DNA from 2 places in the Cupriavidus sp. C1SS-2L genome. Region 1 is predicted to be linked to the other one. Evidence: predicted binding sites of a transcription regulator. Region 1 holds the regulator's gene; the other holds the start of a gene.

Region 1 (5,760 bases):
GAAACCAGATCTTTTGAACCGGATGGACTGCGGAAGGGTTCGGCGCCGAAATGTCAGCTCATTGCCCGAAACCCTGGGCGCGCCCCTTTTTTTGGAAGGGCTGCCAGGCGCCGCTCGGAAAACACGCCGCGCGATACCGCAATGCAGAGGATTGTATGGCATTCCCGCCCACGCCTGCAACCACTACGCGGCGACAGCGCGTCGCCCCGGGCCTTAGAACACCAGGCAGAAGCCATGCTCGGCCAGCGAATGTGGCAATAACACCGCACGGGTGATACCCATCGCCCCAAACGCCATGACTGCTACCCCGGCTCCCATCCTGACCCGTCTCCGGCGCGACCAGGCCCGCAGGAGTCCCGAAAAACTGGACAGCGCCAGAAGATTCGGCAGCGTGCCAAGGCCAAATGCGCCCATCACCAGCGCCCCGGACGGCGCATTTCCGGCCAGCAGCGCGAGCGCCAGTGCACCATAGACCATGCCACAGGGAACCAGGCCCCACGCCAGACCTGTTCCATAGCGCCGGATCAGGCCACCGCGCCGCACTACGCCAACCGGCGGCTTCCGACCAGGACGCGCCATGCCCGCAGCAATGGCCCTGCTGGCCCGCGCCGCAAGCTGTTCCAGCCAGACGATGGAAAACGCCTCGCCACGCAGGAGCCTCCAACCGGACAAGAGCAGCATGGCGCTGCCCGCCCCGAACAGCCAGCGCTGCACCGGCAGATAGTCCTGCCGCCAGGCCGTCGCACCCACCCCGCCGAGCAACGCGCCAAGCACCATGTAGGTGGAAATCCGCCCGAGGTGCATGACGAGCAATTCCACGACCCAGTCCTGCCGCCGGCGCACCATGGCAACCGGTACGTCCCCGGCACGCTGCTCGACAGCCAGCGCAACGCCGCCGCACATGGCAGCGCAGTGAAAGCCACCCAGCAGGGCTAGCATGAAAACACTGAGAAGCACACCAAATGTCAACTGCAACTCCCTACCGCATCACATCGCGCGTTAAAATGCATACATTGCGCCCTCGCCGCTCATTACTCGCAGGTTCCAATTGCTAACATCCATTCCCGTCACCGAGATGTCGCCCCGTTGCTCCACTTGCGGCATGGGGCAACTGTGCCTGCCGGTGGGCATGAACCAGCAAGACCTGCAGAAGATGGACACTCTGGTGCAGGAACGCGTTCGCGTCCACAAGGGCGAGACCCTGTACCGCATGGGCGATCCGTTGACCGCGGTCTATGCGATCCGCTTCGGCACCTTGAAAACGCATGTGACCACGGAAGACGGCCGCTCGCAAATCACCGGATTCCATCTGCCCGGCGAGGTGGTCGGCCTCGACGGCCTCGGCGAAATGCAGCACGCGTCGGACGCAACCGCACTCGAAGATACCGAAGTCTGCGTTGTGCGCCTGTCCGACCTGCAGTCGCTTTCGATGGACCTGCCATCGCTGCAGCAGCAGTTCCTTCGCCTGATGGGCAAGGAAATCTCGAATGACCAACTCATGCTCGTCACGCTGGGCTCCATGCGCGCCGAAGAACGCCTTGCCGCGTTCCTGATCAACCTGTCCGAACGACTCTCCGCGCGTGGCTATTCTTCGACCGAGTTCGTCATGCGCATGAGCCGCGAAGAAATCGGCAGCTATCTCGGGCTTAAACTCGAAACCGTCAGCCGCCTTTTCTCGCGCTTTGCCGAAGCCGGCCTGATCCAGATTCGCCAGCGCCATGTGAAACTCGTCGACATGGCAGGCATCAAGCAGGTCTACAGCCGTTCCTGCTGAAGCAGACGGCCGCCTTGCGTGGCAAGGCGGCCGCCCTCCCTTTTACTCCAGTTCGTCCGTTTCGCTGAGCTTCGTCGGCATCGTGTACAGCGTCAAGCCGCTGGACAACGCGCAGAAGACCCACGCGAGCAGGAATCCGATCGTGTAGACGGCCTCGCGTGAAGCCTCGATGGGCTGGCCGAAGAAATTCAGGTCACCGGGATCGACCACGGAAAACACCGTCGCCGTCGCTACGCCGGCCATCAGGAACGCTGGCCACAGTACCCACATCAGCCAGCGCAGCCTCATGGCTGCCTCGCTTGGGGCGCCTTGGCACCACCCGAGGAAGCCCCTACCTTTTCGACCACCAGACCATGGCGTGCGACACCTTCGACCACAGGCCGGTCGGGATTCGCGGAAGCCAGCCAGATCGTTACGCCGCAAGCCACCATCGCCAGCAACGGGCCGCTCATCAGCAGCCACGGCCACGGCTCCTTCCACCACGGATTGCCCTCTTGCATCGTCTTGCCCCCTTCGTCTGCGCCTTGTCCGGGCGCTCGCGGTTGGTGCGGCACAGCGCCGATGCGCTGCAACCGCCTTTAGCTTTACAAATTGCGCGGCACGATGAAACTGGTAGATTGCCTGATTTGCGCACTACCCTGCCCCGTACCTTCGCTGGTCACTGTCACGCTGATCTTGTGCGTACCCTGCGCGGCATCATCGATCGGCACGCGGATCCGGATCGGCACCAGCTTGTTCGAGGTCGGCGCCAGGGCCTGCGCATCCGGATCGTATTCGACGGTCAGGTTCTTCAGGTCATCGCTTTCAGCACGCACGCTGATACGCATAGGCGCCTCAGTCGTGTTGATGAGCTGCAAGCGATAAACGTTCTCGATCCAGCGTCCATCCACTTCCCGGCCCAGCGCACCACGATCGCGAATGATGTCGACCTTCAACGGCGTGCGCAGCGCAAGCGAGGCTGCGAAGCCCGCCACCAGTACCAGCCAGATGACCGAGTAGATGATGACCCGCGGACGCACCAGACGCTTGCGCGCAACCGCTGCGGACAGCGCCTTGCGCATCGCGTTTTCGGACGTGTAGCGGATCAGCCCGCGCGGGTAATCCATCTTGTCCATGACCTGGTTGCACGCATCGATGCAGGCGCCGCAGCCGATGCACTCGTACTGCAGTCCGTCGCGGATATCGATGCCCGTCGGGCACACCTGCACGCAGATGCTGCAATTGACGCAGTCCCCGAGTCCCGCCTGATGGTGGTCCACCTTGCGCGACCGGCTGCCGCGCGGCTCGCCGCGACCGACGTCGTACGTCACCACATAGGTATCGCGATCGACCATCACGCTCTGGAACCGCGCATACGGGCACATGTACTTGCAGACCTGTTCGCGCATGAAGCCAGCGTTGCCCCACGTGGCGAACGCGTAAAAGAGCATCCAGAATGCCTGCCACGGCCCTAGCGAGAAGGCAAGCACCTGACTGCCAAGGTCGCGGATCGGCGCGAAGTAGCCGATGAACGTGAATCCTGTCCACAGCGCGACCACCACCCACAGGAAGTGCTTCGTGGCCTTGAGCCGGAACTTGCGCACGCTCCACGGATCGCCATCGAGCCGGATCCGAGCGAAGCGATCGCCTTCGACATGCCGCTCGATCCACATGAATATCTCGGTGTAGACCGTCTGCGGACATGCGTAGCCACAGAAGAGCCGCCCGGCAAGCGCAGTGAAGAGGAACAGCGATAGCGCGGAGATCACCAGCAGGACGGCCAGGTAGATGACGTCCTGCGGCCAGAGCACCAGTCCAAAGATGTAGAACTTGCGCGCGCCAAGGTCGAACAGCACGGCCTGTCTGCCATTCCATTGCAGCCAGGGCGTGCCGTAGTAGATGAGCTGGGTCAGGAGAACCATCCAGACCCGCCAGTTGGAGAACGCCCCCGTCACCGAGCGCGGATAGATCTTGCGGCGAACCTCGTAGAGCGTCTCGTCGGAGGTATCGACAGGCGCCGACGCCGGCCCTTGCGGGCCAGCCGTCCGGGCCAGCGATTCTGTCCCGGGTGCATTCATGGGCGCCCCCCCTTATGCAATACGGCGCGCCCCGGGCCTGAGTCTGTGATCATTGCCCTGCGCCTCCGGTATTCGAAAGGCCCCAGACGTAGGCCGTCAGCATGCGGATGCGCTCCGGAGTCAGGATTTCCTCGTGCGCCGGCATGTGGTTGTTGTGGCCCTTCAGGATCGCCTCGACGATGCTGCCTTCCGAGCTGCCGTACAGCCACACATTGTCGGAAAGGTTCGGTGCGCCGAGCGCCTGGTTGCCCTTGCCGGTCGCGCCATGGCATGCCGCACAGGTGGACTTGAAGGTGCTCTCGCCACGTGATGCACGGATCGGATCGGACGACAGGCCCGACAACGAACGCACGTACTGCGCAACGTCACCGGCCAGCTTGCCGTCGATGGTCGACGCAAACGGCGGCATCACACCATTGCGGCCCTTGGTGATGGTCTGCTGGATCGTTTCGGGTTCCCCACCATAGAGCCAGTCATGATCCGTCAGGTTCGGGAAACCGCGGCTGCCACGCGCGTCCGAGCCATGGCATTGCGCGCAGTAGTTCAGGAACAGACGCTGGCCGATCTCGCGTGCCTGCGGGTCCGCCGCCACTTTCTTGATATCCATGTTCAGGTACTTGGCATAGATATCGTGCTGCAGCTTCTCCTGCGCCTGCTGGTTCGCAGCCAGTTCCCCTTGCGTGGAGAACTTCAGCACACCGGCATAGGAGCCCAGCCCCGGATAAAGGACAAGGTAGACCAGGCCAAAGATGCAGGCCAGCAGAAACATCCACATCCACCAGCGTGGCAAGGGGTTGTTCAGTTCACGCAGATCGCCGTCCCAGACATGGCCAGTGTCATCGCCGCCGTTGGCGACCTTGGTGACCTTGCGTTGGGAGAACAGCAGCCACACGCACCACACGATCCCGACCAGCGCGATGGCAGCGATGTAGTAACTCCAGTAATCGGAAAAGAAATCGCTCATGACTAGGTATTCCGGCTCGGTGTTGTGTGGATCTCGTCAGGCAGTGCGAACGGGAGCATCGCGGACTCTTGGTTGGCGGCCTGCCGGCCTTTCGACCAGGCCCACCAGCAGATCCCGAGGAACACGACCATCGACACGACCGTGAAAAACGCAGTCAGCATCGCCATGGCTTACTCCTTTGCAGGCGCGGCAGGGGCCGCTTCCACACGTACGTTGCGACGATTGGTGCCCAGGCCCTGGAGGTACGCGACCAGCGCATCCTCTTCGGTCTTGCCCTTGATTTCCTCGGGCGCCTTGGCGATTTCGGCCTCGGTGTATGGCACCCCAAGGCGAACCAGCGCGCGCATGCGGGCCTGGACGTCGTTGGTCGGCAATTGCGCTGTCTCGAGCCACGGGTAGGACGGCATCACCGATTCCGGCACCACGTCACGCGGATTGCGCAGGTGGATGCGCTGCCAGTCGTCGGAATAGCGGCCGCCGACGCGCGCGAGGTCAGGACCGGTACGCTTGGAGCCCCACAGGAACGGGTGGTCGTAGACCGACTCGCCCGCCGTCGAGAAATGGCCATAACGCTCGGTTTCGGCCTGCAGCGTACGCACCTGCTGCGAGTGGCAGCCGACGCAGCCTTCGCGGATGTAGATATCGCGGCCCATCAGCCGAAGCGGCGAGTACGGCTTGATCCCGACATCGGGCTTGGTCGTGGAATGCTGGAAGAACAGCGGCACGATCTGCACCAGGCCGGCGATGCTGACCACCAGGATCGTGCAGACAATCAGCCAGCCGATGTTCTTCTCCAGCGTTTCGTGGGAAAAGAAGCTTTGTTTTGCGGACATCGTTTCTATCCTGATGAATCAGTGAGCGGAGGCAGGAATGCTGACCGGAATCGGTGCATCCACCGCGCGCTTGCCGATGATGGTTTTCGCGACGTTGTAGGCCATCAGCAGCATGCCGGACAGGAAGCAGAT
Region 2 (5,760 bases), 430 kb from region 1:
CTCAAGGTGCATCCGGACCTGAGCGAGCATCCGCTCAAGCGCATGCTCGATGCCGGCGTTGCGATCACGCTGCATTCGGACGACCCGGCCTACTTCGGCGGCTACATGAACGCCAACTGGGAAGCCACGTTCGCAGCGCTGCCGCTCGACGCCGCCGATGCGCACAAGCTGGCGCGCAATAGTTTTGAAGCGGCCTTCCTGCCCCCGATGCAGAAGGCCGAGTTCCTGGCGGAGGTCGACCACTTCTGGTCGGCCACGCCGACGTCCCCGCCTGCCACGGCCCCCGCGGCCTGAGCGGCACATACCAATGGCCTGGCCCTGCGCGTGCGCGCCGGCCTGGCCCGAGAGACAGACCATGACGACCACTCCTCCGACTCCGTCCATTACTCGCGCGATCCGCGGCCGCGTGCTGCATTTCCTGCACGACCCGCAGTTCCATGAGGACGCCTATCAGTATTGGGAGGATGGTCTGCTGCTCGTCACCGCTGGCCGCATCGTCGCGGCCGGCGACTACACGTCGCTCGCGTCGCGCATTCCGGCCGATGCCGAGGTGATCGACCACCGCGGCAAGCTGATCGTGCCGGGCTTTATCGACACGCACGTGCACTACCCGCAGACCGACATCATCGCGTCGCCGTCGCCGGGCCTGCTGCACTGGCTGGACACCTACACCTTCCCCGAGGAACGTCGCTTCGCCGAGCCTGAATACGCGCGCGCGGTCGCCGGCTTCTTCACCGACGAACTGCTGCGCAACGGCACCACCAGCGCGGTGGTCTGGAGCACGGTGCACAAGGCTTCAGCCGACGCACTGTTTGCCGAGAGCGAACAGCGCAACCTGCGCATGATCACCGGCAAGGTGATGATGGACCGCAACTGTCCCGAGTTCCTGCGCGATACCGCTGAAACCGGCGCGCGCGATTCCGCCGACCTGCTGTCGCGCTGGCATAACAAGGGCCGCCTCGCCTACGCCATCACGCCGCGCTTCGCGCCGACGTCGACCGAAGCGCAGCTCGCCGCCTGCGGCGAACTGGCCAAGGCCTATCCGGACGCATTCATCCAGACCCACGTCGCAGAGAACCGCGACGAAGTGAAATGGGTGGCCGAACTGTTCCCGGACGCGCGGAGCTACCTGGACGTCTACGACCGCTACGGCCTGCTGCGCCCCGGCGCGTTCTACGGCCATGCGATCTACCTGGACCAGGACGACCGCCGCCGCCTGGCCGACAGCGGCGCCGCCGTCGCGCACTGCCCGACGTCGAACCTGTTCCTCGGCAGCGGCTTCTACGACTTCCACCAGTCGGACGCCAACCGCCTGAACGTGACGCTGGCGACCGACGTCGGCGGCGGCACCTCGTTCTCGATGTTCCGCACCATGAACGCCGCGCACAAGGTCGCGCGCATGGGCGGCTACCACCTGACCGCGCTGCGCATGTTTTACCTGGCCACGCGCGCGGCCGCCGAAGCGCTGGGCTGGTCCAACCGCATCGGCAGCTTCAGCGAGGGCTGCGAGGCCGACTTCATCGTGCTGGATCCGCAGGCCACGCCGCTGATCGCGCGTCGCAGCGGCCGCTCGGAGACGCTCGAAGAGCAATTGTTCGCATTCGCCATGCTCGGCGATGACCGGGTCATCGACAGTGTCTATGTGATGGGCGAGGCGGTACAGGTACCGGTCGTGTGACGCCCTCCATACCTGTGGCCGCCACTCGTGCGGCCGCGATGGGTTAATACCCGGGAGCGCTCCGGCGCGGCTTGACGGTGGTCAAGACTCGTAACGGCAAAGCCCTCTAACCTTTGCGGTTCCGTTGCAGGCCTTGCGAGGCCGACCCGCAACGCCAGCAACCTGAAGGTTTCCATGACCACCACCGCTGCCACGCATCCCGAGGTACCGCTGCACGCACCGGCGCCTGCCAACCAGCCGTTTCCCGAACCGATTTCCCCAGACCAGCCGCTGCCATCCCGCAAAATCATCCGCGGCTGGCTGATTCCGCTAGGCCAGCGCAGCACGCCGCGCGCGCTGGCGCTGTTCGCCTTCGACTACCTGCTGTTCGCGGCCACGCTGGCGGGCGTCGTGCTGGCCCCGCACTGGGCCGCCAAGGTGGGCCTCGGCGTAGTGGCGGGCCTGATCATCGCGCGCCTGTTCATCATCGGCCACGACGCCTGCCACCAGAGCCTGACGCCGCGCCGCGGCCTGAACAAATGGCTGGGCCGGCTGACGTTCCTGCCGTCGCTGACGCCCTACAGCCTGTGGGAAGTCGGCCACAACGTGGTCCACCACGGCTACACCAACCTGAAGGGCTTCGACTTCGTCTGGGCGCCGTATTCGCTCGAAGAGTTCCAGGCGCTGCCGCGCTGGCGCCGCGTGATGGAGCGCATCTACCGCACCGGCTTCGGTCCAGGCCTGTACTACCTGGTCGAGATCTGGTGGTGCAAGCTGTTCTTCCCGAACAAGCGCCAGATGGCCACGCGCCGTCCGATCTTCATGGCCGATTGCACGCTGGTGGCCACGTTCGGCGCCGCGTGGATCGGTGCGCTGATCTGGGCCGCTTTTGCCACCGGGCAATCGGCATGGATGATGGTCGGCGCCGGCTTCGTGCTGCCTTTCCTGGTCTGGAACGTGACCGTCGGCTTCGTGCTGTACGTGCACCACACCCACACCAGCGTGGCGTGGTACGACACCAAGTCGATGTGGGCCAAGGCCCAGCCGTTCGTCTCGACGACCGTGCACCTGCGTTTCCGCCATGGCATCGGCGCCGCGCTGCATCACATCATGGAACACACCGCACACCACGTGGACATGAGCGTGCCGCTGTACCGCCTGAAGCGCGCGCAGGCGCTGCTCGAACATGCGCTGCCGGGCCGCATCATCATCGAGAATTTCTCGTGGCGCTGGTACTTCGACACCGCACGCCGTTGCAAGCTGTACGACTTCAAGGCCCTGTGCTGGACCGACTTCCGCGGTCGCCAGACCAGCGAGCAGTCCCCCGTGCCGGCCTGACACGGCACATTTTCCCGGGCGGTGGACGCTCACCGCCCCCGCCGCTATAATCGCGGCTTCCATTGGGGAGTAGCCGCCCTGCTCTCACCGCGCCGCGCAATGCGGCAACCGGAAGACAGGGGCGTACGTCAACAGACTTGACCGCTTGCGGTTATGGCGTGCGCAGCTCCGGACCCGGCTGGCCATCAGGCCCAGACCGATCCAAGGCCTGGCGAGACCGATGACCATACCTTTCTGGCCGGGCCGGGAAAGGTGTGCGTCATTGGCATCTCGCGATGCATGCGGCCCGGGTTACTCACACAACAACATGGAAGCCTTCCTCGTCTCCACAGGCATCGTCGCGCTCGCTGAAATGGGCGACAAGACGCAGTTGCTCTCGCTCGTCCTGGCCGCGCGCTATCGCAAGCCCCTTCCCATCATCCTTGGCATCCTGATCGCCACGATCGTCAACCACGGCTTTGCCGGCGCGCTCGGCGGCTGGATCACCCATGTGCTCGGCGAAAACCTGCTGCGCTGGATTCTGGGCCTCGGCTTCATCGCCATGGCCGCCTGGATGCTGATCCCCGACAAGTTCGACGACGAAGAAGGCGCCAAGCCGGTGAAAGGCACGCTCGGCATCCTGATCGCCACCATCGTCGCGTTCTTCTTTGCCGAGATGGGCGACAAGACCCAGATCGCCACGATCGCTCTGGCCGCCCGCTTCAACGGCGCGGTGCTCGCCGTAGTGGCCGGCACGACCTTCGGCATGATGCTGGCCAATGCCCCGGCCGTGCTGCTCGGCGACAAGTTCGCCAACAAGATGCCGATCGCGCTGGTGCACAAGATTGCCGCCGGCATTTTCCTGGTGCTGGGCGTACTGGCGCTGCTCAATATCGGCGGCTGACGGCTGCCCCCATCCGGCAATCCGGGACGCGAGACCCGGGTTGCCGGCGACAACCGCGCGATCACCGGCCTGGCCGGCTGCACGCTGCGCCGGGTGTGGGATAATCGCGAGTTCTGCCCAGGGCGCAGCTCAAGAGGTTGTTCGCACGGGCGCATGAGGGGCCCCTATTCCCGTGGCCCCGCATCCTTTCCGCGATACTGATTTCACAACCCCACAATGCCCGCATACCGTTCCAAGACCTCCACCGCCGGCCGCAACATGGCTGGGGCCCGCTCGCTGTGGCGCGCCACCGGCATGAAAGACGACGATTTCAACAAGCCGATCATCGCGGTGGTGAACTCGTTCACCCAGTTCGTGCCCGGCCACGTCCACCTGAAGGACCTGGGCCAGCTCGTCGCGCGCGAAATCGAAGCCGCTGGCGGCGTGGCCAAGGAGTTCAACACGATTGCGGTCGATGACGGCATCGCCATGGGCCACGACGGCATGCTGTATTCGCTGCCGAGCCGCGACATCATCGCCGACTCGGTCGAGTACATGGTCAACGCGCACTGCGCCGACGCCATGGTGTGCATCTCGAACTGCGACAAGATCACCCCGGGCATGCTGATGGCCGCCATGCGCCTGAACATCCCCGTGATCTTCGTGTCGGGCGGCCCGATGGAAGCCGGCAAGACGCGCCTGGCCAACCCGGTCACCAAGGCCGTCGAATTCAAGAAGCTCGACCTGGTTGACGCCATGGTGATCGCGGCCGACCCGGCCTATTCCGACGCCGACGTGGCCGAGGTCGAGCGCTCCGCCTGCCCCACCTGCGGCTCGTGCTCGGGCATGTTCACGGCCAATTCGATGAACTGCCTGACCGAAGCACTGGGCCTGTCGCTGCCCGGCAATGGCACCGTCGTCGCCACGCACGCGGACCGCGAGCAGCTGTTCAAGCGCGCGGGCAGCCGTATCGTCGAACTGGCCCGCCAGTACTACGAGCAGGAAGACGCGCGCGTGCTGCCGCGTTCGGTCGGCTTCAAGGCGTTCGAGAACGCGATGACGCTGGACATCGCCATGGGCGGTTCCACGAATACCATCCTGCACCTGCTGGCAATCGCGCAGGAAGCGGGCATCGATTTCTCCATGAATGACATCGACCGCCTGTCGCGCGTCGTGCCACAGCTGTGCAAGGTGGCGCCCAACACCAACAAGTACCACATCGAAGACGTGCACCGCGCGGGCGGCATCATGGCCATCCTGGGCGAGCTCGAGCGTGCCGGCAAGCTGCATACCGACGTGCCGACCGTACATGCCCCGTCGCTCGGCGACGCGCTGAATCAGTGGGACATCGTCCGCACGAAGGACGAGGCCGTCCGTCATTTCTACATGGCTGGCCCGGCCGGCATCCCGACGCAGGTGGCGTTCAGCCAGAACACGCGCTGGCCGAGCCTAGACCTGGACCGCGCCGAGGGCTGCATCCGCTCGTACGAGCACGCCTTCTCCAAGGAAGGTGGCCTGGCAGTGCTGCGCGGCAATATCGCGCTGGACGGCTGCGTGGTGAAGACTGCCGGCGTGGACGAAAGCATCCTCGTGTTCGAGGGTTCGGCTCACGTGACCGAATCGCAGGACGAGGCGGTCGAGAACATCCTCAACGACAAGGTCAAGGCCGGGGATGTCGTGATCGTGCGCTACGAAGGTCCCAAGGGCGGCCCCGGCATGCAGGAAATGCTCTACCCGACGAGCTACATCAAGTCGAAGGGCCTGGGCAAGGCTTGCGCGCTACTCACGGATGGCCGCTTCTCGGGCGGCACGTCCGGGCTGTCGATCGGCCACTGCTCGCCGGAAGCAGCCGCCGGCGGCGCCATCGGCCTCGTGCGCGACGGCGACAAGATCCGCATCGACA

The links. The regulator FNR, encoded in region 1, switches genes on or off when oxygen is low (the NO sensors DNR and NnrR bind a similar motif). The targets are predictions, from matches to a motif close to TTGATNNNNATCAA.
Region 2: a site for FNR is predicted at 1,750-1,763, ahead of ACIGJG_RS12485 (fatty acid desaturase). Genes of this name have one in related genera too.

What each region holds. Positions count from the first base shown of each region.
Region 1 is NZ_CP172708.1:2,268,258-2,274,017, forward strand. It holds gene ACIGJG_RS10500 (sulfite exporter TauE/SafE family protein) at 214-969, opposite strand; gene fnr (fumarate/nitrate reduction transcriptional regulator Fnr) at 1,049-1,774, shown strand; gene ACIGJG_RS10510 (hypothetical protein) at 1,817-2,062, opposite strand; gene ACIGJG_RS10515 (FixH family protein) at 2,059-2,274, opposite strand; gene ccoG (cytochrome c oxidase accessory protein CcoG) at 2,359-3,831, opposite strand; gene ccoP (cytochrome-c oxidase, cbb3-type subunit III) at 3,881-4,795, opposite strand; gene ACIGJG_RS10530 (cbb3-type cytochrome oxidase subunit 3) at 4,798-4,962, opposite strand; gene ccoO (cytochrome-c oxidase, cbb3-type subunit II) at 4,966-5,628, opposite strand; gene ccoN (cytochrome-c oxidase, cbb3-type subunit I) at 5,647-5,760, opposite strand, start outside.
Region 2 is NZ_CP172708.1:2,693,786-2,699,545, forward strand. It holds gene ACIGJG_RS12475 (adenosine deaminase) at 1-294, shown strand, start outside; gene guaD (guanine deaminase) at 356-1,678, shown strand; gene ACIGJG_RS12485 (fatty acid desaturase) at 1,853-2,995, shown strand; yybP-ykoY riboswitch at 3,048-3,272, shown strand; gene ACIGJG_RS12490 (TMEM165/GDT1 family protein) at 3,303-3,878, shown strand; gene ilvD (dihydroxy-acid dehydratase) at 4,095-5,760, shown strand, end outside.